DNA from 2 places in the Pandoraea sp. genome. Region 2 is predicted to be linked to the other one. Evidence: predicted binding sites of a transcription regulator. Region 2 holds the regulator's gene; the other holds the start of a gene.
The links. The regulator sigma-54, encoded in region 2, starts transcription at its own class of promoters, with help from an activator protein. The targets are predictions, from matches to a motif close to TGGCANGNAANCTGCTTT.
Positions count from the first base shown of each region.

Region 1: the regulator sigma-54 is predicted to act here: its motif matches at 6,607-6,624, upstream of glnA (type I glutamate--ammonia ligase).

Region 1 is NZ_JAYRUC010000015.1:23,123-37,980, forward strand. It holds gene fusA (elongation factor G) at 1-883, opposite strand, end outside; gene ACE3UG_RS13460 (exo-alpha-sialidase) at 1,245-2,366, opposite strand; gene ACE3UG_RS13465 (MoaD/ThiS family protein) at 2,533-2,802, opposite strand; gene ACE3UG_RS13470 (hypothetical protein) at 3,151-3,513, shown strand; gene ACE3UG_RS13475 (glycine zipper 2TM domain-containing protein) at 3,541-3,729, opposite strand; tRNA gene ACE3UG_RS13480 (tRNA-Lys) at 3,926-4,001, opposite strand; tRNA gene ACE3UG_RS13485 (tRNA-Lys) at 4,058-4,133, opposite strand; gene ACE3UG_RS13490 (hypothetical protein) at 4,205-4,390, opposite strand; gene ACE3UG_RS13495 (DNA-binding protein) at 4,565-4,804, opposite strand; gene ACE3UG_RS13500 (LysE family translocator) at 5,052-5,669, opposite strand; gene ACE3UG_RS13505 (rhodanese-like domain-containing protein) at 5,746-6,213, opposite strand; gene glnA (type I glutamate--ammonia ligase) at 6,720-8,135, shown strand; partial or broken gene glnL (nitrogen regulation protein NR(II)) at 8,443-9,507, shown strand; gene ntrC (nitrogen regulation protein NR(I)) at 9,569-11,140, shown strand; gene rfbD (dTDP-4-dehydrorhamnose reductase) at 11,196-12,077, shown strand; gene ACE3UG_RS13530 (pentapeptide repeat-containing protein) at 12,203-14,858, shown strand, end outside.
Region 2 is NZ_JAYRUC010000002.1:20,214-35,071, forward strand. It holds gene ACE3UG_RS01600 (amidase) at 1-1,124, opposite strand, end outside; gene ACE3UG_RS01605 (MFS transporter) at 1,149-2,435, opposite strand; gene ACE3UG_RS01610 (helix-turn-helix domain-containing protein) at 2,541-3,191, shown strand; gene ACE3UG_RS01615 (DeoR/GlpR family DNA-binding transcription regulator) at 3,181-3,936, opposite strand; gene ACE3UG_RS01620 (LysE family translocator) at 4,020-4,634, opposite strand; gene ACE3UG_RS01625 (adenine phosphoribosyltransferase) at 4,695-5,246, opposite strand; gene ACE3UG_RS01630 (cation:proton antiporter) at 5,456-7,438, opposite strand; gene ACE3UG_RS01635 (KpsF/GutQ family sugar-phosphate isomerase) at 7,629-8,609, shown strand; gene ACE3UG_RS01640 (KdsC family phosphatase) at 8,735-9,220, shown strand; gene lptC (LPS export ABC transporter periplasmic protein LptC) at 9,244-9,903, shown strand; gene lptA (lipopolysaccharide transport periplasmic protein LptA) at 9,900-10,595, shown strand; gene lptB (LPS export ABC transporter ATP-binding protein) at 10,621-11,391, shown strand; gene ACE3UG_RS01660 (RNA polymerase factor sigma-54) at 11,486-12,985, shown strand; gene hpf (ribosome hibernation-promoting factor, HPF/YfiA family) at 13,128-13,481, shown strand; gene ptsN (PTS IIA-like nitrogen regulatory protein PtsN) at 13,708-14,163, shown strand; gene hprK (HPr(Ser) kinase/phosphatase) at 14,242-14,858, shown strand, end outside.

The sequences.
Region 1 (14,858 bases), on a different contig from region 2:
TGGCGGGCACGTCGACGGGCGAAGGCAGGTAATCGATCACGGCGTCGAGCATGGCCTGCACGCCCTTGTTCTTAAAGGCGGTGCCGCACAGCATGGGCACGATCTCGCCCGCGACGGTGCGCTTGCGCAGCCCGGCCCGGATCTCCGCTTCGCTCAGCGTTTCGCCGCCGAGATACTTCTCGAGCAGCGCTTCATCGGCCTCGGCGGCGGCTTCGATCATCTTCTCGTGCCATTCCTGGGCGGTGTCCACGAGGTGGGCGGGAATGTCGACGTACTCGAACTTCACGCCCTTCGATTCCTCATCCCAGACGATGCCTTTCATCTTCACGAGATCGACCACGCCCTGGAAGTTGTCCTCGGCGCCGATCGGAATCTGAATGGGCACGGCATTGCCGCGCAGACGCTCGTGAATCTGCTTGTGCACTCGGAAGAAGTCGGCGCCCACGCGGTCCATCTTGTTGACGAACGCAATGCGCGGCACCTTGTACTTATTGGCTTGCCGCCAGACCGTCTCGGACTGCGGCTGCACGCCGCCCACCGAGTCGTAGACCATGCATGCGCCGTCGAGCACGCGCATCGAACGCTCGACTTCAATGGTGAAGTCGACGTGGCCGGGCGTGTCGATGATGTTGATGCGATGTTCCGGATAGTTGCCGGCCATGCCGCGCCAGAAGCAGGTCGTCGCCGCTGACGTGATGGTGATGCCGCGCTCCTGTTCCTGCTCCATCCAGTCCATCGTGGCGGCGCCTTCATGGACTTCGCCCAGCTTGTGATTGACGCCTGTGTAGAACAGGATGCGCTCGGTCGTCGTTGTCTTGCCTGCGTCGATGTGAGCGCTGATGCCGATGTTTCGGTAGCGCTCGATGGGGGTCTTTCGGGCCACGGTGCACCTCTTTTCCAGACGGTGGGAGAAAGCATAGCAGCAGCCATCATACTCCAACGGCGCAACGCCGCGCAGGCGGTGACATCGGCCGGAAGTCCAGCAGACACGGGGATTTGCGCCGCCGTCGCCCGCTCGACGAGTGCGGCATTCTCCGAGGCACGCTCACCATCGGCGTGACGAAGATGTTGCCCTGCGCGACGCGGCGCACGTCCCCCGTATGCCGGTCACGCGCTGCACGTCGTGTACGATTATCGCCGTCGCGCATCTGCGTCGAGCCTGGCAGAAGGGCAGAAGGCCAGAAGGGCGGAAGGGCAGCAAGACGAGCGGTGCCGAGAATGCCGGACCGTTCGCTGGACGTTCGCTAGACGAGGCGAACGGCATAGATGGGAGGCAAGTGCGCGGACAGGCATTCCCACTGATCGCCCGCATTGTCGCTGATCCACAGCGCACCCGTTGTCGAGCCCATTGCGAGCGTGCGGCCGGTGGCGTCGATATCCAGTCCGTGGCGATAGATGAGATCGTAGGACGGCAGCTCCGGCAGCCCGTTCGAGAGGGTTGTGAACGACTCGCCGCCGTCGCGCGTGCGTATGACCACAAGGCGAGCGTCGACGGGAATGCGACACGCGTCGCGCTGCGCGGGGACGAACCACGCGACATCGGGGTCGTGCGGGTCGACGGCGACGGCGAAGCCAAAGCTCGACGGTGACGCCTGAATTCGTCGCCAGGACGCGCCGTAATCGAGGGTGCGGAAGATGCCATTGTGATGCTGTGCCCACAAAGCGTTGGGGGCGTCGCGGCATTGCACGAGACGGTGGACGTCCTGCGCATTCGGATCGAACCTGCGCTCGGGCGGCATGTAATCGGCCTCCATGCCGCTAGCCGCGAGCGCCCAGGTGCGGCCGTCATCGCGCGTGCGCCAGACACCGCCTGTCGATACCGCGATCGTGACCTGACGGCTATCGTGCGGATCGATGCAGATCGAATGAATGCCCGCGTGATCGTAGCCACCGCCCATCCACTCAGCGCGCTCAGGCCGCTCCCACAGGCTCTGCACGAGGTCCCAATGCTGTCCGTGGTCGCTGGAGCGGAACAGGCCGCCGGGAATCGTACCGGCCCAGAGGACGCCGGGGGCGTCGGCACCCGCTGCTTCGAGCGACCAGAGAAGTTCTACCGATGGCGCGTGAGGGTCGGTGGCGGGTGCGTCGGACTGCTGGGTTTGCCGCGCGAACGCGGGTGGGGCGAGTTCGACCCAGGCGCTCGCATCGCGCGCGCGGCGCCAGAGCTTGACGCCGAAATGGCCCAGATTGAGTGCGGCGTAATCGGTGCCGTCGCGCGCGTCGTGCAACACCATGCTGACCGGCTCGCCAGGGAAATCGGGCGTGCTCGACGTCAGGCGCCAAGTCGCGCTCTCACGCCGCCAGGTGAACAATCCCTTGCGGGTGGCGACCAGCAGCGTTGCTCCGGTGACATGTTCCACGATCATTCTCCTTGGCTGGCGCGAGTCTTGTCCAATGCTTGCGTGTTCAGCGCCTTCGTCCGCCTTGCCCGAGTTGTCCACCGCATCCACCGCATCCACCGCATCCGCCGCATCCACCGCATCCGCCGCATCCATCCCGTCAGCATTGTCGGTCGCATCGGCTTCATCGTCCTTACCCGCCCGAGAGCGCCTGCGCAACGTACACGCGGCTGGCATCGGTCAGCGTGTCGCTTAGCGTGTGGCGGTCGCGGATCAACCGGCCATCGACAAAGACCGCCACGTGCGCACGCAAGCGTCCCTGATCGTTGAACAGGTAGCCGCGCAACGCTGGCGCGTGTGCGACGCATTGCGCGAGCACGTCATGGACGGTCAGTCCGTCGATGGTCTGCTCGTCCACATCGACGTGACGCCGGATGGCGGGTGCGAAAGTGACGGTTGTCATGACCCTGTCGTGCGCTGGCCGTCGCGGCCAACGGGCCGCAACGCCGTGAGTGTGAGGTTTCCAGTGTAGACAATGAGGATCGTTCTCACAGCGTGCATTGCAGCACTGTTGCAGGTTTGCCGCGCGATGGACGTCTGCGATCAACGCATATGACGGCCTGGTGCCGAGCAAGGGGCGCTGTTGTGCGTCCTTTGAATGACGGGCTTCGAGGATCGACGCGTGTGAAGCGTCGTCGCAGGGTATGGCCTCGCATATCGGACACTCCCCAATCCACTTCACCGCATTATTGTTCACCATTATCGGAGTGCCCGCGAGCGCAGTGCCGCTGGCAAATTCCAGGAGGGAGCAATGGCAAAAAACCGAGGGAAAGACATTGGCATGGGACGTTGGTCGGACGCGGCGATCAAGCGTCAGTGGCGATTGCACAAGGCGGGCGAGGCCTCGCAGACGGAGGACTCGATGGTCAAGCGGCCGCCGGAGATCGCGAAGCGCGAAGGTTACTTCGTCTGGAGCGTACGTCAGGCGGCGTTTGTCGGCCGACACGACGGTGCTTCGAGCGGAGGCGGGCGCCATTACGCGACGTGTACGGCGCAGGCGAAGCGCTACGCAAGCGTTGCGCAGGCAAGAGCCGCGGGGGACGCGTTGGTCGGGGGCGTGCTGATCCTGTATGGCTACGCCGCCAATACCCCGCTGTACGTCGTTGGGCGATGACGGCGTGCGCTGGTCCGAGGGCTGGCGTTACTTGCCCAGTTCGTGCCCGATGACCCCGCCGACGACGGCGCCGCCGATGGTCCCGGCGGTGCTGCCGCCGGTGGCTTCATGGCCGATGACCCCGCCAGCGGCGGCGCCGCCGAGGGTGCACCCGACGAGGGACGCGCCCATCGCGAGCGCGGTGATGACAACGAGAATCGCTTTCGTCGTTTTCATGATGCGTCTCCTGAGGCTGAGGCAAGTGCCGGCGGCCTGTCGCGCGGCGATATGAGTCCAGCTTAGTTGGCAGGCGGTCCATGCACTATCGGTCGCTGCTGAATCGACTGTAGGAATGGGATGACAGACGGGCGAGAGGCGAGGTGGGGGGCAGAAACAGCAAGGGCCGCACCTTGTGCGGACCTCGCGATGCATCTGGTGGGGCGTGAGTGACTCGAACACTCGACCTACGGATTAAGAGTCCGCTGCTCTACCAACTGAGCTAACGCCCCGGTGCTACCGGGCACAAAAAAGGCTGCACGGCGCCGCAGCCTTTTCAGAATTCGTTTGGTGGGGCGTGAGTGACTCGAACACTCGACCTACGGATTAAGAGTCCGCTGCTCTACCAACTGAGCTAACGCCCCAACGAGACCGAGATAATATCGGCTCTTCCGCAGAGGGTCAACCCTAAATGGCGAAAATCCGCAAAAATGGCTCAGGCGAGCAGGGGAACCAGCTCGAACGCCAAGACGGCGACGACGGCGCCGACCACGATGAGCAGCGAGCGCCAGCACATTCGGATGGCCCCCTTGCAGGGCATTGCGCCGACGGCGATCGCACCGAATGCCGCGATCGCGAACATGCTCAGAAGTTGGGCGTTGGAAAGATGGGGCATGATCATGGTCGATTTCCCTGCCGATATCACGCGATTGGGAACGCGACTCAAGTATAGAAAATGGCCCCGCCGAAGCAAAGAGGCGCGGCCACCGGGATTTCCCCAGTGACCGCGCCGTGCGTTGCTACTTTGCGATCCGTCCGATTCAGTCGACGCGGACGCTGCAATTGGGCATCAACGTCATTCGGGCAGATCGAGAATCAGTACGATGGTCCACGCGTCTTCGCCTTCGTGATGGTACTGACGCTCGACCACGATAAACGGTTGCTTCTTGTCACCCTGCCCGAGGAAAAGTACGTCGCCTTCGGCCGGCATGCATTCGATCGGCGGTAGCGCGAGAGGGGTGCCCTTGGGGACGAGCCGTTCGGCCTTCTTCGCTGCGCGCTCGGTCCACTCGATATCGAATTCGATCTGACTCACCGGATGATCCTGTCTATGCAAATTGAAACGGCTGCATGGTAGCACGCAGCTTGTGCGGATCGAGAAAAAGCCGGCGCTTTGAGGCCGGGTGCACGACGGTTCCAAGGGCCTGCGCGGCCGCGCGAAAACGCTGGGCGCTCGGCGATTTGCCGACCGGAAACCGTCGCCATGGTGCTCGCAGCGGACGAAGCAACGCCACCCGCAGGTGGCGTTGGCGATGAGGCTGAAAGCGATATCGGCGCCCGGTTCAGCGGGTCGCGATGGCGATGGCGGCGCCCGCCATGACGGTGCCGGTTGCGCGATTCAGGCGTCGAACCGCACGTGCGGAACTGAGCAGTCGGCGTGCGCGGGAAGCGAGCGCGATGTAAGTGCCGAACACGACCGTGAGCACTGCCAGCGTCACACCCACGACTTCCAGATAGCCGAGCGCCGTGACCTGTTGCAGGTCGAGCAGGTTGGGCAGCAGCGCGAAATAGAACACGACGACTTTCGGGTTGCCCATCGTGACCGATAGGCCACCGAGAAACAGGCGCCACGACTTCTCGCGCGGCACGGCGGCCATGGGCTGCGTGGGTGCAATGCCCGGCGCGTGCCACATCTTCCACGCCAGATAGAGCAGGTAGGCCGCACCGGCGTATTTGATCGCCATGAACACGCCAGAGAACGTATGGGCAAGCGCGGCGACGCCCAGCACGGCGAGCGTGAGCCACACGACGTCGCCGATGGCAACGCCCGCTGTGAACGCGATCGCGCCCTGCGTGCCGCGTCCGAGCACGCGCGCCACGATGGCCGCAATGCCCGGCCCCGGCGTGCCGGCGCCCACGAACAAGGCCAGGGCGAAAGTGAGCAAATGTGTCCAGTCCATCTCGGCGTCTCCTCGCGTTGATGACGATCCGTCTTGTCTGAAAAGTGGTGCGATCCTGCCGCTGACGTGCAGCCGCTCAGGCACCCAGCCATGGAAGCCCGCGGAAGCACCAGCCGCTCACCGTCTTGCGGTGACCTTCGCTGTCCTTGTCGCCTTCGAAACCTTCCAGAATGTCGAACGACTGCGTGTAACCGGCCTCAAAGGCGACTTTCGCCGCCGCCTTCGAACGGGCGGCGCTACGGCACAAGAACAACAACGGTGCGTTCTTGTCGGGCGTCTGAGTGGCGAGTTGCTCGAGGAAATGCTCGTTCGGTACGCCGCCCGGGTACCGTACCCATTCGACATTGGCGTACTGGCCATCGGGCACTTGCGGTCGACCGACCCAGTCGAGTTCCGCGCGCGTGCGCACGTCGATCAGGCGAACGTTGGCATTGGCGTCGAGCAACGCCAGGGCTTCTTCAGGCGTGACGGCGCCCGAGTAGGCAAGTTGGGCGCTGGCTCGGCGTTGGGCAGCTTGCTCGAGAATGGATTTGGCGCTTGTCATATTGCTGTGATCTCGTGAGTCGAAGGTGATGTCTCATTCTAGCGTGCACTTTGAGCGAGATGCGCTTTACGTGACGTCGCGGCCCTTGGCCGCGCGACGTGCATGGCATGTGACGGTGTTTGGCTGCAGACTGTGACGGCGCATCACGGCGCGCATTGCCGCGCATTACGGCGGTGCATGGCGATGCACAACTTCGGCTCCTGGGCGTCGCTCGAAAGCACACAAAAGGTGCATAATCCACCGATGCACCAATAAAGTGATGTTTGGGGTGATATTGCACCATGATGGAGAAATAGAGCCCGTGAGCGGGAATTCGATGCTGGACGCACCAGAATCGATTATTTCCTTAGAAATCAGAGGGCGGGGGTGGGGCTGGATGGATTGGCGGGGCGTTGGCACGCTTCCTGCTTAACATTGGCGAATCCGAACACGGAGTTCGTTAAGAGGGTGCGGCGACGCGGGCGATAAGCGCCAGCAGCGCCAGATTGAATCTTTCTGGAGATAGCATGAGCAAATCTGTGGCAGATGTGATGAATCTGGTTAAGGAAGAAGACGTCAAGTTCGTCGACTTCCGCTTTACCGATACGCGCGGCAAGGAGCAACACGTCTCGGTGCCGGTGTCGCACTTCGACGCTGACAAGTTCGAGAGCGGCCATGCTTTCGACGGTTCGTCGATTGCCGGCTGGAAGGGCATCGAAGCCTCGGACATGCTGCTGGTGCCGGACGCGAACACTGCCTATATCGATCCGTTCTATGAAGAGAACACGCTGGTGCTGACCTGCGACGTGATCGAGCCGGCCGACGGCAAGGGCTACGACCGCGATCCGCGTTCCATCGCCAAGCGCGCCGAAGCCTACCTGAAGAGCACGGGCCTGGGCGATACGGCCTACTTCGGTCCGGAGCCGGAATTCTTCATCTTCGACTCGGTCCAGTGGAGCACGGACATGTCGGGCACGTTTGTGCGCGTGAATTCGGAAGAAGCCCCGTGGTCGTCGTCGAAGGACTTCGAAGGCGGCAATACCGGTCACCGTCCGGGCGTGAAGGGCGGCTACTTCCCGGTGGCACCGGTCGACTCGTTCCAGGATATGCGCTCGGAAATGTGCCTGTTGCTCGAGCAACTCGGCGTGCCGGTGGAGGTGCACCACCACGAAGTGGCGGGCCAGGGGCAGAACGAAATCGGCACGAAGTTCTCGACGCTGGTCGAGCGCGCCGACTGGACGCAGATCCTGAAGTACGTTGTGCACAACGTTGCACATAGCTATGGCAAGACGGCGACGTTCATGCCGAAGCCGATCGTCGGCGACAACGGCTCGGGCATGCACATTCACCAGTCGGTCTGGAAGGATGGTCAGAACCTGTTCGCCGGTAATGGCTACGGCGGTCTGTCGGAGTTCGCGTTGTACTACATCGGCGGCATCATCAAGCATGCACGCGCGCTGAACGCGATCACGAACCCGTCGACCAACTCGTACAAGCGTCTGGTGCCGCACTTCGAAGCCCCAGTGAAACTGGCCTATTCGGCCCGGAACCGTTCGGCCTCGATCCGCATTCCGTACGTTGCCAATCCGAAGGGCCGCCGCATCGAAGCGCGCTTCCCGGACCCGATGGCCAACCCGTATCTGGCCTTCTCGGCGATGCTGATGGCCGGTCTGGACGGCGTGCAGAACAAGATCCACCCGGGCGAGGCTGCCGACAAGAACCTGTACGACCTGCCGCCGGAAGAGGATGCAAAGATCCCGACCGTGTGCTCGAGCCTCGAACAGGCGCTGGAGTACCTGAACGAAGACCGCGAGTTCCTGACCCGGGGCGGCGTGTTCACGGACGGCATGCTCGATTCGTACATCGCACTCAAGACGGAAGAAGCGCGCCGTGTGGCCATGACCACGCACCCGCTCGAGTTCGAACTGTACTACTCGCTGTAATCGAATCGCTGCGCAGGGAATGCGCCGGCATGACGGAACGCCAGCGGCCGACCGTCATGCTCGACAGGCAAGGGGGATGGCCGCGGCCGTCCCCCTTTTTTATCCGCCGCGCGCATTCGCCACGTAGCCAGCCATGAATCTATCGCCTCGATCCTTGATGAAAAGTGTCCGCGCTGGTGCGAAAGGGCAGACAACGCGCGCTTCGCACGCCGTTGCCGCTGACGATACCCATGCCACCGATATGATGACCGACGCGACCGGCCCTACGTCCACGCCGCAGGTGAGCGTCGACCCGTGGGAGGTGAGTCTCGCGGCGACCGGCATCCTGCCTGGTCTCGAGGCGCTGCCGACCGTATTGCTGGTACTTGAGAAGCACACGCTTCGCATCGTGTTCGCCAACCCGGCCGCCGAGGCGTTGCTTGCGCTCTCGCGCCGCTCACTCTCGCAGATGACGTGGAACGACGTGTTCACGAACGGCGACGTGCTGGCATCGACGATGGTCGATCTCATCGCCAATCGCTTTCAGACAACGCGCCTCGATCTGGTGCTTGAGCGCACCGCGCAGGAGCCTTTGCACACGCACGCGATCGTTGCGGCCCCCGAGGCTGCGCCAGACTTCGTGATCGTCGAGTTGATCGAGAACGAGCAGAAGCTCAAGAACGAGCGTGAAGAGCGCATCATCGATCAGGCGTTGATGAACAAGCAGCTCATCCGCAATCTGGCGCATGAAATCAAGAATCCGCTGGGCGGGATTCGTGGCGCGGCGCAGTTGCTGGAGTTCGAGCTCGATCAGCGTGAGCTGCGCGAGTACACGCAGGTCATCATCAAGGAGTCCGACAGGCTGCAAACGCTGGTCGATCGCCTGCTCGAACCGCATCGCCACCCGTACATCGCCACCGACGTCAATATCCACGAAGTCTGCGAGCGCGTGCGCTCGGTGGTGCTCGCCGAGTTCCCGCAGGGTCTGTCGATCGAGCGCGACTATGACGTGAGCCTGCCCGATTTTCGCGGCGACAAGGAGCAACTCATTCAGGCGCTGCTCAACATTGTGCGCAACGGTGCCGAAGCGCTGCGCGAGCAGATCGCGCGGGGCGACGCGCGCATCGTGTTGCGCACGCGGGTCGCGCGAAAGATCACGATTGCCAAACGATTGCACAAGCTGGCATTGGAATTGCATGTGATCGACAACGGGCCCGGCATTCCCGCCGATATTCGCGATCGCATTTTCTATCCGCTCGTTTCCGGGCGTGATGGCGGAAGTGGTCTTGGACTCACTCTGGCGCAATCGTTCGTGCAGCGCCACGACGGTCTGATCGAATGCGAAAGCCGGCCCGGACGGACGGATTTCCGAATCCTGCTGCCCCTGGGCTGATGCGGCCCTCACGCCGTCGGCCGTACACCTGCGGCCGGGCATAGACGTTACACGGTGAACAATGAAGCCGATCTGGATAGTAGACGACGACCAATCGATTCGATGGGTGCTGGAAAAAGCGCTCACGCGTGCCAATCTGCCGGTGCGCAGCTTTACAGGCCCGCGCGAAGCAAGCGCCGCGCTCGAACACGACTCGCCGCAGGTGCTGGTCTCGGACATCCGCATGGCGGGCGGGTCCGGGCTCGAACTGCTGCAAACGGTCAAGCAGCGGCACCCCGGGCTGCCGGTCATCATCATGACCGCATTCTCGGATCTCGATAGCGCCGTGGCGGCGTTTCAGGGCGGTGCGTTCGAGTATCTGGCCAAGCCGTTCGATGTGGATCGTGCGGTGGAGCTGATTCTGCGCGCGGTCGAAGAGAGCCTGCGCGAGGCGACCGACGACGAGCGCATCACGGAAGAACCCGAGATTCTCGGACAGGCGAGCGCGATGCAGGACGTGTTCCGGGCGATCGGTCGTCTGTCGCATTCGAGTGCGACGGTGCTCATCACCGGCGAGTCGGGTTCGGGCAAGGAACTGGTCGCGCGTGCACTGCATCGCCATTCGCCGCGCGCTTCGGGACCGTTCATTGCGCTCAACACGGCAGCCATTCCGAAGGATTTACTGGAGTCCGAACTGTTCGGTCACGAGCGTGGTGCATTCACGGGAGCACAGGCTACGCGGCGCGGACGCTTCGAGCAGGCCGAGAGCGGCACGCTGTTCCTCGATGAAATCGGCGACATGCCGCTGGATTTGCAGACGCGTTTGCTCCGGGTGCTATCGGACGGCAACTATTACCGCGTGGGTGGGCACAGTCCGATCAAGGCGAACGTTCGTGTGATCGCCGCGACGCACCAGAATCTGGAAGATCGCGTGCGTCAGGGGCTGTTTCGCGAGGATTTGTATCATCGCTTGAACGTGATTCGGCTGCGTCTGCCGTCGCTGCGTGAGCGCAGTGAGGATATTCCGCTTCTGGTGCGCCACTTTCTGCAGAAAAGCGCGCGCGAACTGGGTGTCGAGACGAAACGGATCAGCGAAGCGGCGCTGGTGCACCTGACGCGTTTTCCGTTTCCCGGCAACGTACGCCAACTGGAAAATCTGAGCAACTGGCTGACGGTCATGGCCCCGGCCCAGACGGTGGAGATCAAGGATCTGCCGCCGGAGTTTCAGGCGCCGGCATTGTCGACGGCGGTCGGCGCCGGTGCGGCGGCGAGCCTGTCTGCGTACGCCACCGTGTCAACCCCCGCGGCCACCGCGTCGGTGCCCTCGACGCCCGGCTTCGGTGGTGTCGGACCCGCGACCTCCGGTGCCGCTGCGGGAACGGGCGGTGCATCTGCGGCCACGAGCCCGGCCGGGCACGCGGCCGATACGGCCGGCGCCGAGAGCTGGGAGCCGATCCTGCGCCGTGAGGTAGCGCGCCTGCTTCGCTCGGCATCGCCCGATGTCATGGACCAGTTGACACGCCGTTTCGAGACCGCGCTTATCAACGAGGCGCTCGATTTCACGCGCGGGCGAAAGGTCGAGGCAGCGAGCCGCCTTGGCATTGGCCGCAACACCATCACACGCAAGATCCAGGAGTTGGGGCTGGAAACCTGACGCTAATCACGGTAGGCTCCCTGGTTTGACCATTCAGCGACAAGGGAGCCGTACCATGGCAAGACGCATCCTGTTGACGGGCGCCACCGGTCAGGTGGGCTGGGAGCTTGCCCGCAGCCTGCAGGGCATGGGCGACGTGCACGCCCCCGGGCGCAACGAGATGGATCTGCTCGATACCGACAGTGTGGTGCGTACGCTGCGCGATTTCGCGCCCGATCTGATCGTCAACCCGGCGGCCTATACGGCGGTCGACCGGGCCGAGACCGATGAGGCGGCGGCCTATCAGGTCAACGCGGTCGTGCCGGGCGTCATGGCGGAGGAGGCCAGGCGCGTTGGCGCGCTCGTCGTGCATTACTCCACCGACTACGTTTTCGACGGAACGTCGTCGTCGCCGTATCGCGAGGAAGAACCTACCAACCCGCAGAACGCATATGGTCGCACCAAGCTGGCCGGCGAAGCGGCGATTGCGGCGAGCGGGGCGAATCACCTGGTGCTGCGTACAAGTTGGGTGTATGGCGCGCGAGGTGCCAATTTCCTGCTCACCGTTCAGCGGTTGGCCCGCGAGCGCGACGAGTTGCGTATCGTTGCCGACCAACACGGCGCGCCGACGTGGTGCCGCACGATTGCCGAACTGACCTCGCAGGTGTTGGTGCAAGGGTTGACGCAGACGGGCGTCGACGCCGACTTCTGGCGCGAGCACGGCGGCCTTTACCATCTGACGGCGGCCGGACAAACGACTTGGCACGGGTTCACGGAGGCGATACTCGATCTGAGCGCACCGGAAAAGCGTCCAAACGTTGTGGCGATTCCGACTTCTTCCTATCCATTGCCGGCCAAGCGCCCGGCGTATTCGATTCTCGACAACGACAAGCTCGCACGCACCTTCGGTGTTCGCGCGCCCGGCTGGCGCGACGCGCTCGCACTCTGTCTCGGCTGATGCAGCCCCCATTCTGACGGGGCAGTGCGCTAAATCGGAATTTCCTCAGCACGCAGCGTCGAATTCCTTCGGCAACATGGTGGCTTTTTCGCGCGCGCCTACGAGCGCGCGCCAAGGAGCGGCGCATGATGTCGGTTCAGAACGGGATTTCAGGCCGGGGACAGGCGGACATGGGGGCTCGCCATGTCGAGGGCGGTGCGGTTGGCGAGGGTGCGTTGTCCACCTCCGATCTGGCGGCGCGTAGTGCCGCGCCACCCGAAGTTCTGCGTCGTGTGGTTTTGCGCGCGAATGAAGACGAGCGGCGTGCAATCTCGCACCAGGTCGCATGGCTGGCGCATGTGTTCGCTTTGGAGTCCGGCGCGGGCGTTCGACATCCGTGCGACGAGCGATTGAAGGCCCAGGCGGACGCCTCGCAAGGTGAATTGTCATTCGATAAAGGCGCCTTGAAGCAGGCATGGCGTACCCGCTTTTCGCACCTGCTCGAAGGTGCGCGCGTCCGGGACGTCGCGCGCGACCTGACCAAGTGGTGTGCGGCGAGTGGCGGCCAGTCGCCGGGTGCCGCGCAATGGCATTGGCTGTCGTCGGCCGACGAGGCCGCGTCCGACGTGCGGGCATGCGCGCGTCTGCCCATGCGCGAATGGCCGGTTTCTGTGCTGAGCGTGGCGCTGACGCTATCGAATCTGCGCAACGCGGTGCTTCCCGATTTGTCGATGCCGAACGGCGACTTGCGCGGTGTGATGGCGCCAGGCGCTCAGTTTTGCGGCGGACACTTCAGTGGGGCGTGGTGGACCGGGGCATCGTTGCCGAACTCGGTGTTTGCGCTGTCGAATCAGGTCAACGCCGACTTCGAGCGGGCCGATTTACGGGGCGCATGTTTCCGCGCGGCAGATGTGAGCCTCGCGCGGCTCGTGGGCGCCGATCTTCGTTGCGCGACCTTTTTGCATACGGTGATGTGTGCGACTGACCTGAGCGAAGCCCGATGTCAGGGGCTGATGTTCACGCGGGTGCGCCTCGATGGGGCGTCGTTCCAGCGGGCAAAGTTGCATGGCGCGTGTTTCGCCGGGGGGAGCGCGCATGGCTTGATATTGATTGGCGCCCAGGCAAAGCGTTCGCAATGGACTTCGGTCGCCATGCATAACGTGCAGGCCTCTGGCGCAGATCTGAGAGGCGCGGAATTCCGCCAATGCGAACTGCGTGGATGGGACGCCGGCGGTGTGAAGCTCAATGGCGCGTTCTTCGAGGCTTGCGATCTGCGCAACGCCCGCTTCTGCGGCGCGAGCTTGAAGCAGGTGCGCATTGGCGCGGATTGCAATCTGGCCGGTACGCAGTGGCAGGACGCGCGCGTTCGCCTCGACGCCGCATGGCTACGCAACCTGACACCGCCCGAACTCGATCGGGTCGTCCAATCGTGGGCAACGTTTCCGCTCGATCAGCCGGCCGTGCGCGCTGGCGTTTTCATGCAACTGTTGGCCGCGATTGGGCGTCAGGCGGGACTCATGTGCATGGGAGGCGAAGTGGCGCCACCGCTTCAGAGGTTGCCGGAGCATGTTCAGCGCAGCGACTGGCTTGGCCGTTTGCTGGCGGCGGGCAGCGAGGCGGGCGGTGTCGGCGAGTACGACGGCTTTGCCGAACTGCGTGCGCAATGGCTGAAACACACGCTTCACGCGTTGGCGGATGAACGGCTGCCACGCACACGGGCGGCGTGGGGCATGGAATCGCTCATGACGACACTGCACCGGCACTGTAGCGATGACCTGCCGGAGGCGGTCTGGCCGTTTGCGGGGGCGATGTGTCAGACGCTCTACTGGGCCGCGGAAGGGGTGGGCGGTGTAGGTGCCCTGCGGGCGCAGGTGTTGCGGGCGGCGTGGTTCGATGCGTTGCCGCCACAGGCGTGTGTGGCGCTTTCGGCGGATGGGGTCGATGCCTATGATTCGGCGTACGTCGTGCTGATTCGTTCGGACGGTGACGTTGCGGCGCGTCTGCCGAGGCATTTGCTGGCAGGCGTTCTGGGCGCACGTAGCGGTGCCCCTGCGACGGCGGACGACGTGTCCCTCGCGGGGGACACAATACCGGGCTGGCAATGGCTTGGCACGCGCGTGGTGGTGCGCGATGGCGTGTCGTCCGACGACTTTGTGCCGGGGACCATGTCGCAGCTCCAGGGGCTGCTCCGAGAGTTCGGATTTCTTGCCGAGCTCTGGCCAGTGGAGCGTCCGCTCGACACGTTCGTCCGGCTGGTCGGTCGTTGGTCCGGCAAGGCGGGCGCGCAGCATGCGAACGCTGCATGCCATGGGACGTGGGATCCGTTGCATGGTGCGGTCGGTGCGGGGGACACGAATGACGCGCACGCGTCGTTGAGCGCGGCCGACAGGTTCGGCGCACTGGTGAGCGGTTCACGCTCGCCAGGCCAAGTGCAGTTGCGAAGGGACGGACACGCTGATATTGAGGACGTCTTCCGAGACGCGCCGTTGGTTGCGCCGGCTGGTGAGGCGGGGCTGAGCGTCGCCATGTCGCGGCGAGTTCGATTGGTTTCCGTCGCGGCCGGATTGAGTTGGCTGGCCACGCAGCCGGCGTGGCACCGCGTGTGGCCGACGGCACATGACGACGCGAGTGCACCGACGGGCGCGGCCCCTTCGGCGGCCGGAATTGGCGATTATCGCGGTTACGCCCTTGCAACCCTCAACGAAGCCATGAGGGGGGATGTCGCGTGGCGCAAGCTGCCGCAGGCGCTCGCGCTGCGAACGTGTCTGGCAGACGAGCATTGTCCGGCAGGGCAACTGGCGC
Region 2 (14,858 bases):
TAGCGCTCAAACGCTGCCTGAAAGCGCCTGAAAATGCGTGTCTGCTCCGCTTGCGCCCACGCGCTGTCGGCCAGCGTCATTGCCGCGCCCATTTCGTAGTTCGCCCGGGTATTCGGCCCAAGCGCCCCAGGATCGCGCGCATACGCGTCGCGCAGTCCCGCGACGAAACTCTCGGCACGGATGACGTCGAACGCGCGGTGCACATCACCCAGCGCGAAATCGACAGGCTCGCATGTTTGCACGCGCCGGCCAAGCGCCGCCATGCGCGAACGAAACACCGCGCGAATGCCGTCGTCGACATCGCACGAACCGAAGTCTTCCGTATAGCCAACGCGCAGCGTGGCGAGATCGAGCGTAGGCAGTGCCGTGAAGCCAGACGCATCGACATCGTAGCCGAGCGGGTCGCCGATCGACAGGCCAGCCGTCGCGGCGAGCTGCAATGCGGCTTCGTCGACGTTGCGCCCCATCGGACCAACGACTGAAATGGGTGTCCATCCGAGCAGCCGCCGTGAGTTCGGCACGAGCCCCGGCGATGGTCTGAAGCCCACAACGCCACATTTCGATGCCGGTATGCGCAACGAACCGCCGGTATCGGAGCCGGTGCACACGGGCAGCATATCGCAAGCGAGCGCCGCAGCCGACCCGCCCGACGACCCGCCTGCGTTCAAGTCCGGATCGAACGGATTCCCCGTCGCGCCCCACACGGGATTGCGCGTGTTCGCGCCCGCGCCAAGCTCCGGCACGTTGGTCTTTCCCACGAGAATGGCACCTGCCGCGCGCAACCGTTCAACGAGCACCACGTCGCGCGACGGCACGTGCCCTCGCGACATCGGCGAGCCGTAGGTGGTGAGCAGATTCGCCGTGTCCTCGAGGTCCTTCACGCCCATCGGCAAGCCGTGCAGCAGTCCGAGCGGCGAACCCGCCATCACCTTGCGTTCGGCGGCTTTGGCGGCGGCACGCGCAGCGTCGTAGCACGTTGCCGTGATCGCGTTGACGGCCGGATTGATCGCTTCGATCCGCTCGATGCAAGCGTCGAGCAATTCGACGGGCGAGATCTCCTTCGCGCCGATCATGCGTCGCAGCTCGACGGCACTGCGGCTCACGAGGTCATCGTTATCTGACATGGGAATCCTCGATGTAGTGAAGTTTCAGTCGAGCGCTTCGCCGGTGCGATCGCGCAGCCAGATCACCGGCACGAGCGAGACCGCGCATGCCGCCGCGACATACCACGCCGGCGCGAGAACGTTGCCGGTGCGCGCCACCAGCCAGCTCGCAATGAACGGCGAGAACCCGCCAAAGAACGACGCGCTCACGACGTACGTCAGTGCGATACCTGTCGCCCGCACGTGCTTCGGGAACAGCTCCGGGATCATCACGAGCACAGGCACGATCTGTCCGGCGACGAACACTGCAAGAAACGCGGACACCGCGCACAGCAGCCACATCGAAGGCTGGGCCGAGAGCCACGCGAATGCCGGATAGATGCTCAGCAACAGGATCACCCGCGACACCACGAGGACACGCTTGCGGCTGTAGCGGTCGGCAAGAATTCCGGCAAGGGGCGCCGCCGCGAACAGCACCAGTGAACTGACCACGCCCGAGACAACCGAGGCCGTCGCGGAAAGATGCAGTGTGCGCACGGCGTGGCTCGGCAGAAAGAAGGCCGTGATGTACACGGACACCGAGCCGCCAAGCTCCGCAAACGTGCCGAGAATCGTCAGCTTCAAGTGCGTGGTGAGCGCCGCCTTCAACGCACCGCACCGAGCCGTGCCGCGGGACGACGCGCCGCTGAGCGTTTCTTCAAGTCGACGGCGTATCAGCATGCCGACAGGCGCCGCCACGATGCCGAGCACGAACGGAATGCGCCAGCCCCACGCCAGCACAGCCTCCTTTGAAAGCATCACGTTGACGAGCGTCGCGACACCCGCGCCCATCGCGAGCCCGAGCGCTGTAGCCGAGAAGTTCCAGCTAGCAAAGAAGGCGCGTGTCGAATCGGACGCATATTCGACGAGTAACGTGGTGCCTGGGCCGAATTCGCCGCCCGCTGCGAAGCCCTGGATCAATCGCGCGGCGAGCACGATGAACGGCGCGGCCATGCCCGCGACCGCATACGTGGGCGCGCTGGCAATGAGCGCGCAACTGAGCGCCATCAACATGATGGTCAGCACCATCGCCTTCTTGCGTCCCACGCGATCTGCATAGGCGCCGATCACAATGCCACCCAGCGGCCTGACGACGAAACCCACGCCGAATACGCCGATCGACAACAAAAACTGGTTCACGGGCGATGCCGACGGGAAGAACAACTGCCCGATCTGAATCGCAAAGAAGCTGTAGATCGTGAAATCGTAGAACTCCAATGCCGTGCCCAGCGTCGTCGCGACAATGACTTGGGTCCTCGATAGACCGGCTTTTTCCATGGCAAGCGTGTACACGGCGACGGCTCCTTCGGAGTGGGTCCAGATTGCGAGTTATCATATACGAGAAAAAAATATTTCTCGTATACGACAAAACCCGCATCCCGATTCGAGAGACCGACGATGGTCAAATCCGCTGTACGGAAGGCCCCTGCCCCCGCCGATATGTCGGCGCAGATCGATCGCAAAGTGATTGGCGCGCGGCTGCGCGAAGCGCGCAAGGCGCAAGCATTGACGTTGATGATGTTGTCGGCGCGGTCCGGCATCGCCGTGTCGACGATCTCGAAGGCCGAGCGCGGCGACATCGCGCTGACGTACGACAAGTTTGCCGCACTCGCCCACGCGTTGGAACTCGGCATCGATGCACTATTCGAACGTACGCCGCGTGCGGCGGCGAGTCGCATCGTGCCGACCTTCACGGCGTCGGACCAGCAAATGGTCTACGACACACCGAATTACGAATATCACATGCTCGCCAGCGAACTGACGGGCAAGCGCATGGTGCCGATGCGGGGGCTGGTGCGGGCACACGCGCTGTCCGACTTCCCCGACTACATTCGCCACAGTGGCGAAGAGTTCGTGTTCTTGCTCAAGGGCTCGCTGGAGCTGCGGTTCGAAACCGGCGCGACGTTCAAATTGAAGCCGGGCGACAGTCTGTACTTCGACAGCGCCGTTGGGCACGTCTACCTGAGCACTGGCAAGACGCCTGCCGAAGTTCTGGTGTGCTGTGTGGGCGCGGACGCGCACCGGCCTGCCGATACGATCACGCGATGAGGAGTTCCGGGCCGCGAGCGCGCAACTGCGTCAGCATGCTCTTGTGCGGCGCGGCGTCGCTGATGAGGTAACGCGCGGCCTCGAAATGGCGGATACGTACAGGCGTCACACGGCCGAACTTGGTGTGGTCCGCCACCACCGCCGACACGTTCGCGCACAGCAGCATGCGCGCACGAAGCTCGGCCGCTGCGCGGTTGAAGTCGGTAATGCCGCCGTCCTCGGTCACGCCCCCCACGCCGATGAACGCGAAGTCGGCATGGTATTGCGAGATCTGGTTGATGGCGTCCCAGCCCTGCACGGCGTCTTCGTTGTCCTGCAATTCGCCACCGAGCAGCGTCACCCGGTTGTCGTGATGACGCCCGAGCAGACGCGCGATCTGCCAGTCGTTCGTGTAGATGCGCAGGCGGTGTTTGGACAGCAGCGCCTGCGCCACTGCCCGCGTGGTCGTGCCGTAGTCGATGATCACCGACGCGCCATCGGGCACGAGTTCCGCCGCGCGCGCGCCAATGGCGCGCTTGCCCACGGCGTTGACGTTCTCGCGCAGCGTCCAGTCGGGCTCGCTGCGGTCGGCCGCCAGCGCGCCGCCGTGCGTCATGAGCAGCAGCCCGCGCGCTGCAAGCGTATTCAGATCGCGACGTACGGTCTCCCGCGAAACACCCAGTTCGCGCACCAGATCGCTGATCGCGAGTGCACCGGTTCTGGCGAGTTGTTCAAGCACGTATTGTTGACGTTGTTCGGCAAGCATGATCTGGCAATGTCGGTTGAACTACGAAATCTGTGCGGCATCGGCAGCATCCGCTGCCGGTCATGCACATGCACTCGTGCGCACTAGCCCTGCAACGCGACACGCAACCCCAGGCCGATGAAGATCGCACCGGCCACGCGATCGAGCCAGCGCCCCACCCCCGGCCGGCGTTTGAGCCACGCGCCCAACACGCCGGCGAACCAGCCGTAAGCGCTGAACACAACGATCGTCTGCCCCATGAACACCAGACCGAGCAGCAGCATCTGCCAGCCCGGATGCCCGGCGTCGGCGCTCACGAACTGCGGCAGGAATACGAGGAAGAACAGGGTGACCTTGGGGTTGAGCATGTTCGCCAATACGCTTTGCCGGAAGATCGCAGCGAGCGGTTGTGGCGTCGCCTCGCCGGCCCGCGCCATCGCACCGCGCGCGCGCAAGGCCTTGACGCCGATCCAGATGAGATAGGCGGCCCCGGCCAGCTTGATCGCCTCGAAGGCCCACGCGGACGAACGCAACACGGCGGCAAGGCCCACCGCCGCGACCGTCGTGTGGAAGAGGCAACCGAACGTGAAACCGGCAGCAGCGGCCAGCCCCGCGCGACGGCCCTGCGCAATGCCGCGCGCAATGACCTGCATGTTATCCGGGCCCGGCGCGAGCGTGATCGCCACCGAGGTCAGCAGGAACAGCCAGAGGTTGGGCATCGGCGCGTCCGGGTCGAAGGAGGGAAAGGGTAAAGAATGAAAGCCCTGGGGCAATTCGGGTCAGTGCCCTTCGAACGAACACAGCAGGAACAACGGCAGGCCGGCGTCGCGAATCAGACGCGAGCCGCCCAGCTCCGGCAAGTCGATAATGGCAGCGCCTTCGATCACGGTCGCGCCCAGACGCTCCAGCAACTTCTTGCCGGCAAGCATCGTGCCGCCGGTGGCGATCAGATCGTCGATAAGCAGCACGCGATCGCCCGGGCCGCACGCATCGGCATGAATCTCGACCGTCGCACTGCCGTATTCCAGTTCGTATTCTTCCGCGACGGTCTGATACGGCAACTTGCCCTTCTTGCGAATGGGGATGAATCCGATATTCAACTCGTACGCCAGGATCGAACCGAGAATGAAACCACGCGCGTCGAGGCCCGCAATGTAGTCGGGACGCTGCGCCATGTAACGGTGCACGAACACATCGATGAGCACCCGCAAGGTGCGCGGATTCTTGAGCAACGGGGTAATGTCGCGGAACTGCACGCCCGGCGCGGGCCAGTCCGCAACGGTGCGAATCTGGCTCTTGATATACGCGGCAGGGGACTCATCGATCTGCACGGGGATCCTTCGTCGGATACTGAGGGAAAACACGCCACATTATGCCAAAAATGGCCAGGCGCCCCGCAGACGCTCCGTCAATCCTCACTGCCGCAAGCCCCGACGCCCCCGGACGCACGACCGCTTTGTGGCTTGTTGGCGGCCTGCGTGTGCCCTCCGTGTGCCCTGCGTGTGGCTTGTGCGTGGCTTTTTCGCGACCTGGCCGGCGTCTAATCGTGCCCGAGCAGACGCCGTTGGGCCGCCACCAGCTTGTCGGGCAAGCCGCGCAGCACCACGATGTCCTCGGCCATCAAACGCGTCTCCGACACCGGTTCGACGCCGCGAATGCCGTGTCGACGGATGGCCGTGACCGTCACCCCCAGCTTGTCGAGCCGCAGCTCGCCGAGCGTGCGTCCGACTGCGTCTGCCTCGAGGGGCAGCGGAACCGATTGCAGACGCACCTGCTCGCGCTCGCCCCCCTCGTCCTCGTCGTCGAGACCGTGGAAATACCCGCGCAGCAAGCTGTAGCGCTCGTTACGCGCCTGCGCGACCCGGCGCAGCACCCGGCGCATCGGCACGCCCATCAGCACCAGCGCGTGCGACGCCAGCATCAGACTGCCCTCCACGATCTCGGGCACGACCTCGGTCGCGCCTGCGGCGAGCAGATCGTCGATGTCCGTCTCGTCGAACGTACGCACGACCACCGGCAACGTCGGCTCCAACGCCTGCACCTGCGCCAGCACCTTCAGTGCGGCCGGGGTGCTGTCATACGTCACCACGACGCCCGCAGCACGGTGAATTCCCGCCGCGACCAGCGCCTCGCGACGGGCGGCGTCGCCGAACACCACCGACTCACCGGAACTGGCCGCTTCCATCACACGGTCGGGGTCGAGATCGAGCGCCACATAGCCGATGCCTTCCTGTTCGAGCATGCGCGCGAGATTCTGGCCACACCGGCCGTAGCCGCAAATGATGACGTGGCCCGACGTCTTGATGCTCTGCGTGGCGATCCTGGTCATCTGCAACGACTGCATCATCCATTCGTTGGCGACGAAGCGCAGCGCAATACGGTCGGCATTGATGATGAGAAACGGTGCGCACAGCATCGAGAGCAACATGCCCGCGAGCACAGCCTGCGACAGCGACGGATCGAGCAGGTGCCGGTCGATCACCAGATTGAGCAGCACGAAGCCGAATTCGCCCGCCTGCGCCAGGCCCAATCCCGTGCGAATCGCCGTGCCGGGCGGGCTGCCGAACACACGCGCCAAGCCCGCAATGAGCGTGAATTTGACGATGAGCGGACCCACGAAGAACAACAACACGAGCCACGGCTGCTGCAACACGATGGCGGGATCGAGCAACATCCCGGTCGTGATGAAGAACAGGCCCAGCAGCACGTCGCGGAATGGCTTGATGTCGTCTTCCACCTGGTGGCGGAATGGCGTCTCGGCAATCAGCATGCCGGCGATGAACGCGCCCAGCGCCATCGACAGGCCAAGGTGTTCGGTGATGTAGGCAAGACCGAGCGTGAGCAGCAGCAGGTTGAGCATGAACAGCTCTTGCGAGCGCCGCGCCGCAACGATGTGAAACCAGCGCCCGACCAGCTTTTGGCCAATCCACAGCAACAGCGCGAGCGCGCCCGTAATCTTGAGCGCCGCCAGCGACAACGCCAGCACCAGCGCCTTCGAGTTTCCGCCAAGCGCGGAAATCACGATCAGCAACGGCACGACCGCCAGATCCTGGAACAGCAGCACGCCCATGATATTGCGCCCGTGCTCCGTCTCGAGTTCGAGACGCTCCGCCAGCATCTTGGTGACAATGGCGGTCGAGGACATGGCGAGCGCACCGCCCAGGGCCACCGACGCCTGCCACGAGAACGACCAGAAAAGGTTGACGAGCGCCCCCAGTCCCACCGCCACGAGCAACGTCCCCACTACCTGGGAGACGCCCAGCCCCAACACCACGCGGCGCATGCTCTTGAGCTTCGGCAGAGAAAATTCGATGCCGATGGAGAACATCAGGAAGACAACGCCGAACTCGGCGAGGTACTGCACGCGCTGCGTGTCGGCGGCCAGCCCCAACGCGTGCGGGCCGATCACGATGCCTACGCTCAGATAGCCAAGCATCGGCGGCAGATGGAGCATGCGAAACAGCACCACCCCGACGCAGGCGGCAAACAGAAGACCGAGAGTGAGTTCGAGCGGTGATGCCATCGACTAAGGTGGGCTTCCTGAGTGAATCCGAATGAGTTCAGCGCGTGTCACGCAAATGCCGTGCCAGATCGCGTCCGAGCGGCGGGGTCCGAGGAGGAAACGGGCCGCTTCGAGCGCCGTCCGGAACGTCGCAGGGCCAAGCCTGGCGCGGCTATCCTCGGCGCCGCGTCCATTTTGATATACTCCGCGCATGATAGCGAAAATCAATCCAGGACGGGCACTTGAGGTCGCCCGAGAGGTGTTGCGCACGGAAGCCGACGCCATCGAACGCGTCTGCGAACACCTCGACGACAGCTTCTTCGAAGCGGTCTCGCTGCTGCTCGCCTGCCGCGGCCGCGTGGTCGTCACCGGAATGGGCAAGTCGGGCCACATCGGCCGCAAACTGGCCGCCACCTTCGCCAGCACCGGCACCCCCGCATTTTTCGTTCACCCCGCCGAAGCCAGCCATGGCGACCTGGGCATGATCACGGCCGATGACGTCGTCGTCGCCCTGTCCAACTCCGGCGAGACGGGGGAACTCGTCAGCATTCTGCCGATGATAAAGCGCATCGGCGCGAAGCTCATCGCCATGACCGGCAACGCCAAGTCGAGCCTGGGCCGCTTGTCCGACGCGCACCTCGATGCGCACGTCGACAAGGAAGCCTGTCCGCTGGGCCTGGCGCCGACGGCCAGCACCACGGCGGCCCTCGCGTTGGGCGATGCCCTTGCGGTTGCCTTGCTCGACGCACGCGGCTTCGGTGCCGAGGACTTCGCCCGCTCGCATCCCGGCGGCGCGCTCGGCCGGCGCCTGCTCACGTTCGTGCGCGATGTCATGCGCACCGGCGATCGCATTCCGCGCGTGCGCGCCGACGCCAGCCTGTCCGAAGCCCTGCTCGAGATGACCGCCAAGGGACTCGGCATGACGGCCATTGTCGACGCCGACGATCGCGTCGTGGGCATCTTTACGGACGGCGACCTGCGACGCCTGTTCAAGCGTACGCTCGATTTCAGCACGCTCACACTGGCCGACGTCATGAAAGCCGGGCCGCGCAGCATCGGCCCCGATCACCTGGCGGCCGAAGCCGCCGAACTGATGGAGCGTTTCGGCATCACGCAATTGCTCGTGACCGAGAACGACCGCCTCGTCGGGGCGCTCAATGTCCACGACCTGTTCGCGGCCAAGGTCGTGTGAGCTCCCTGCCCATGAGTCAACCCAGCATCGCCCAGTCTGCTCGTTCCGCCCAGACCGCACAAACCACCCAGACCGTCTCGTTCGACGCCGCCGCCGCTGCGGCACGCGCCGCGCGACTGCGGGTCATGGCGTTCGACGTCGACGGCGTCCTCACCGACGGCGGCCTGCGCTATGGCCCGGCCGGCGAGGTCATCAAGACCTTCGATTCGCTCGACGGCCACGGCCTGAAGCTGCTCGCCGAGGCAGGAATCGTCACGGCCATCATCACGGGTCGCCAGTCCGATATCGTGGCCAAGCGCGCGGCGGATCTTCGCGTCGCCCATGTCTATCAAGGCGTGCAGGACAAGCGCGCCGCGTTCGAAGACCTGTGCGCCAAGGTGTCGGTGACGGCCGATGTCTGCGGACATATCGGCGACGACTGGCCCGATCTGCCCGTGCTCATGCGCGTCGGCTTCGCGGCCTGCCCGGCCAATGCCCACGCCGAAGTCAAGGCACGCTGCCACTGGATTGCCGGCACGCGTGGCGGCGAAGGCGCCGTACGCGAGTTGTGCGACTTCATCCTGCGCGCTCAGGGACGTTACGACGCCCTGCTCGCCGAAGCGCTCGCCTGACGCGTCCCCGGAGCCGATCATTCATGGCCACGCAACGCGTCTCGCCCGCTTCCCTGATCGCCATCGCCATGCTGGCAGGCCTGGCCGCCGGCACGTACTGGCTCGTGCAACGTACGCTGCCGTCGGATGCCGATCGCGCGCCGTACGTGAAGCAGCACATTCCCGATTACTACGCCGACGACATGGTGATCTCCATGCTGTCGGCGAGCGGCCTCACGCAATACCGTGTCAATGCCGTGCACATGACGCACTACGAGGACGATCAGACCACGGCCATGACCCTGCCCGCCGTGCGCGCGTTCACCCCCGATCAGCCGGAAGTGACCGCGACCAGCCAGCGCGGCACGCTCAATGCCGACATGTCCGTTGTCGATTTGTACGATCATGCGGTCGTGGTACGTCAGGCCGGGCCACGCGATCCCGAAATGCGCGCGCTGTCCGAACATTTCCAGGTGCTCGTGAACGAAGACATCGTGCGCACGGAAATGCCCGTCCAACTCTTTCGCGGTTCGTCCGTGATGTACGGCGATGGCATGATTTTCAATAACATCTCGCGCGCCGTACAATTGCTCGGCAATGTTCACGGCACGATCCAGCCGGCGGAACTCCGCAGCAATCGTCCGGCACCGTCCGCCGCGCCGAGCGCGCCACCTCAGACCAAACCGGGCCCCAAGACCCCATGACCGATCGCCGCCACCCGCGCCCCGCTTCCGTGCCTGCGCGCGCCTTGCGCGCACTGGCCACCGCCTTCGTCGTGCTCGGCGCACTCGCGCCGCTCGCCCACGCAGAACGTGCCGACCGCGACAAGCCGCTCAACATCGAGTCGGATCACATGAGCTACGACGACCTCAAGCAGGTCAACATCTTCACCGGCAACGTGACGATGACCAAGGGGACGATTCTCCTGAAGGCCGATCGCGTCGAAGTGACTCAGGATCCGGAGGGCTATCAGTACGCCACCGCCTACTACAAGCCGGGCGGCCCGCTCGCCTACATGCGCCAGAAGCGCGACGGTGTGGACGAATACATCGACGGCTGGGGCCAGACGATCTACTACAACGGCAAGACCGAAGTCGCCACGCTCACCACGCAAGCTACGCTCAAGCGTCTGGCCGGCGGCACGAAGGTGCTCGACGAAATTCATGGCAGCGTGATCACGTACGACACCTACAACGAGGTCTATACCGCGAACAGCGGTGCCGATCAGATCAACGCCAACAATCCGAACGGCCGCGTGCGCGCCACGCTCGCCCCGCGCAATGCAACCGGTGCGAACCAGGCGGCGTCCGGCGGCGCGAGCAAGCCGGCGGCAGCGCCCAAGGGCGACCTGCCGCCGCTGTCTCCCTCCAAAAGCATCGGGAATCCGCGTGAGTAATCCTGCCAACAGCAAGGCCTCGACGATCAATCCGGGCGCCGGCCCGTCGGGCAAGCCGAGCGCACTCGTCGTGCGCTCGCTCAAAAAGCAATACGGTGCGCGCACCGTTGTCAAAGACGTTTCGCTGGACCTGAAGAGCGGCGAGGTTGTCGGTCTGCTCGGCCCGAACGGCGCGGGCAAGACGACATCGTTCTACATGATCGTGGGCCTCGTGCCCGCCGACGACGGCGAGATCCAGCTCGACGGCAACGTGATCAGCGAGTTGCCGATTCACGAGCGCGCTCGCATGGGCGTGTCGTATCTGCCGCAGGAAGCGTCGGTATTCCGCAAGCTCTCGGTCGAGGACAACATCCGCGCCGTGCTCGAATTGCAGCTCGACGCACAGGGCAAGCCGCTCAAGCGCGACGAGATCGAGCGCCGCATCGAAGCGCTGCTCGACGAGTTGCAGGTGAGTCATCTCCGCGAGAACCCGGCGATGTCGCTCTCGGGCGGCGAGCGACGCCGCGTGGAAATCGCCCGCGCGCTGGCCACGCAACCGCGCTTCATTTTGCTTGACGAACCGTTTGCCGGCGTCGATCCGATCGCCGTGCTGGAAATCCAGCGAATCGTGCGCTTTCTCAAGGACCGTGGTATCGGTGTCCTGATTACCGACCACAACGTTCGAGAGACGCTCGGTATCTGCGACCACGCCTACATCATCAGCGAAGGCTCGGTGCTCGCGTCCGGAACGCCCGACCAGATCGTGGCCGACGAAAGCGTCCGGCGCGTGTATCTGGGCGAAAACTTCCGGATGTAAAGCAAATTTTTCGCATGTAAACCCTGCCTCCGATAGGGGGTCGGGCTGGTTCCGTTGGCGTGACAAAGCCTCTACAATGAAGGCGAGAAACGCTATGAAACCGACTCTTCAACTCCGCACCTCCCAGCACCTGACCCTCACGCCGCAGTTGCAGCAATCCATCCGGTTGCTGCAACTGTCGACGCTCGAACTTCAGCAGGAAGTCGAGCACGCCCTGACCCAGAACCCGATGCTCGAGCGCGAAGACGATTGGCTCACGGGTTCGGTCCGCGTGGGCACCGACGGGTCGCTGCGCAACGAGCGGAGTACGTCGGCCAGTAGCTCGAACGACAGCCCGGCGTCGGCCAACGATCATGGCGAAGCGCGCGAACTCGATGGCGAAACCCGCTTCGACGACAACGGGCAGGACAGCGGCAGCGGCAACGACTGGAGCCTGAACGACTTCGCCCGCTCGGGCAGCGCCTCCTCGGATGACGACGACGACAATGGGCGACCGCAACTCCACGTCGAGCATCCCAATCTTCGCGAACACCTGCTGGCCCAGTTGCGCCTGACCCAGGCCAGCCCGCGCGACCGGGCGTTGGTGGAATTCCTGATCGAATCGCTCGACGAAGACGGCTATCTCGGCACCACGCTCGACGAAATTCAGGCGGAAATACCCGAGGAACTGGCGCTCGAGACCGAAGAGATCAATGCCGCGCTCGCCTTGCTGCAAAGCTTCGACCCGGCGGGCGTGGGTGCCCGCAGCCCGTCCGAATGTCTGCGCCTGCAACTCCAGCGACTCCCCGCGAGCAACGTGCGCACGCTCTCGCTGCGCATCGTCTCCGATCACCTGGAACTGCTTGCCGCGCGCGATTACACGCGCTTGCGCCGCCTGCTGGGTGTGAGCGAAGACAGCCTGCGAGCCGCCCACCAACTGATTCGCTCCCTCGACCCGTTCCCCGGTGCCGCCTACGGCACCCCACAGGCCGATTACGTGATCCCCGATGTCCTCGTGCGCAAGCAGGGCAGCGGCTGGACCGCCGAGCTCAATCCCGAGGTCATGCCGCGTCTGCGCATCAACGAGATGTATGCGCGCATTCTCCGAAACAACCGCAACGCACCGGGGACCGGCAATCTTCAGCAGCAGCTCCAGGAAGCGCGCTGGCTCATCAAGAACATCCAACAGCGATTCGATACGATCCTGCGCGTGTCGCAAGCGATCGTCGAGCGCCAGAAGAACTTTTTCACGCATGGCGAAATCGGCATGCGGCCCTTGGTTTTACGCGAGATTGCTGATACGCTGGGTTTACATGAATCCACGATTTCACGCGTGACAACCAGTAAGTACATGCTCACTCCATCCGGAACCTTTGAGCTGAAGTACTTCTTTGGGTCACATGTGGCCACGGAAGCGGGCGGCGCAGCGTCATCGACCGCCATCCGCGCCCTCATCAAGCAACTCATAGGAGCAGAAGACCCGCAGACCCCCCTTTCCGACAGCCGTATCGCGGAACTGCTGGCAGAGCAAGGGTTCGTGGTGGCGCGGCGCACTGTCGCGAAATACCGCGAGGCCATGCGAATTCCCGCAGTGAACTTGCGCAAATCTTTGTAGGACAGTCCTGGTGCGCCATGTTGGCTCGCTGGGGCATTACGCCGCAGTGCGACATTGCGTCACGTCGATGGCTTGCACTCCCGCTCGCCGGCGTCGCTCATGACGCGGCCTGCACTTCGGCATTTCAGCAAGGAGAGCAGCTATGAATCTGAAGATCAGTGGACACCATCTCGAACTCACGCCTTCGCTGCGAGAATTCGTGGTCAACAAGCTCGAACGCGTGTTGCGCCATTTCGACCAGCTCATCGGTGCCGAGGTGATCCTCTCTGTCGACAAAACCAAGGAGAAGACCGGACGCCAGATCGCCAGCGTCACCGTGTATCTCAAGGGCAAGGAAATTTTCGTCGAGAAGTGTGACGAGAATATGTACGCCGCCATCGACAAGCTGATCGACATGCTCGACCGCAAGGTAATGCAGTACAAGGACAAGGTTCAGGATCATGGTCGTGAGGCCCTTAAGCACCAGGAACCTCCCGAGGCAGAACCCCTGCAATGAGTCTGTCCGGGCATGGTCGCCATATTGACTGACGCTGACGACAGTTCGCGCGGAACCACTCGAGCGCACCGACGTCTGTGACAAGTCTGGCATCACCCACCGCGGGGCCGTTGAACGGCCCCTTTTGTATGCTCCCGCGCGTCGCCGCGACCACGGCGAAGGGTGGTCTATAATGCGAGGTCAATCGGGGGTTGGAGGGCGACTAAGCGTTCGCCCGCATTACAAGATGAACCGTTTAGTCAAACTCTTACCTGCGTCCAACATCCTGCTTGGACTGTCCGTCACCAGCAAGAAGCGCGTCTTCGAGCAAGCCGGGCTGCTCTTCGAGAATAATGCCGGCCTGTCGCGCGCCCTCGTCACCGACAATCTGTTCGCGCGCGAGCGTCTCGGCTCGACCGGACTCGGTGAAGGCGTGGCCATTCCGCACGGCCGCATCAAGGGCCTCAAGCATCCCATGGCCGCATTCGTGCGCCTCGACGATCCGATTCCCTTCGAAGCCCCCGACGCACAGCCCGTTTCCTTGCTGTTCTTTCTCCTGGTCCCGGAGCAGGCCACGCAGCAGCATCTCGAGATTTTGTCCGAAATTGCACAGTTGCTCTCCGATCGCTCGATGCGCGAGACATTGAGCCAGGCACCGAGCGCCGAAGCCATTCACGCGGCGCTCGCGAACTGGCAGCCCTGAGTCCGCGTGTGCGCGGGTATCGGCCGCGAGAATAGACGAATTCCGTAGCTCCCACACCCAACCGAACGAGGCGACGCGGTGGAACTGACCGGCATCAACGCGCAAAGCATTTTCGACGACAACGCCGCGACGCTGCGTTTGTCGTGGCTGACCGGCCACGAGGGGTGGGAGCGCGGCTTCACGCCCGAGAGCGTCGCCAACGCCACGTCCAGCGCCGACCTCGTGGGTCACTTGAACCTCATCCATCCGAACCGGATCCAGGTTCTCGGTGAGGCCGAGCTGCGCTACTACCAGCGCCTGACCGACGAAAACCGCAAGCGCCACATGGGCGAAGTCATCGCCCTCGAGCCGCCGTTCCTGGTGGTCGCCGACGGCCTGGAAGCCCCGCCCGACCTGGTGCTGCGCTGTACCCGTTCCTCCACGCCCCTGTTTACCACCCCGATGTCGACGGCGGCGGTCATCGACAGTCTGCGTCTGTACATCTCGCGTGTGTTCGCCCCGCGATGCACGATGCACGGCGTATTTCTCGACATTTTGGGCATGGGAGTGCTGCTCACGGGCGATTCCGGCCTCGGCAAAAGCGAACTCGGCCTGGAACTCATCAGCCGTGGTCATGGGCTGGTCGCGGACGATGCCGTCGATTTCGTTCGCCTCGGACCGGATTTCGTCGAGGGCCGTTGCCCACCGCTGTTGCA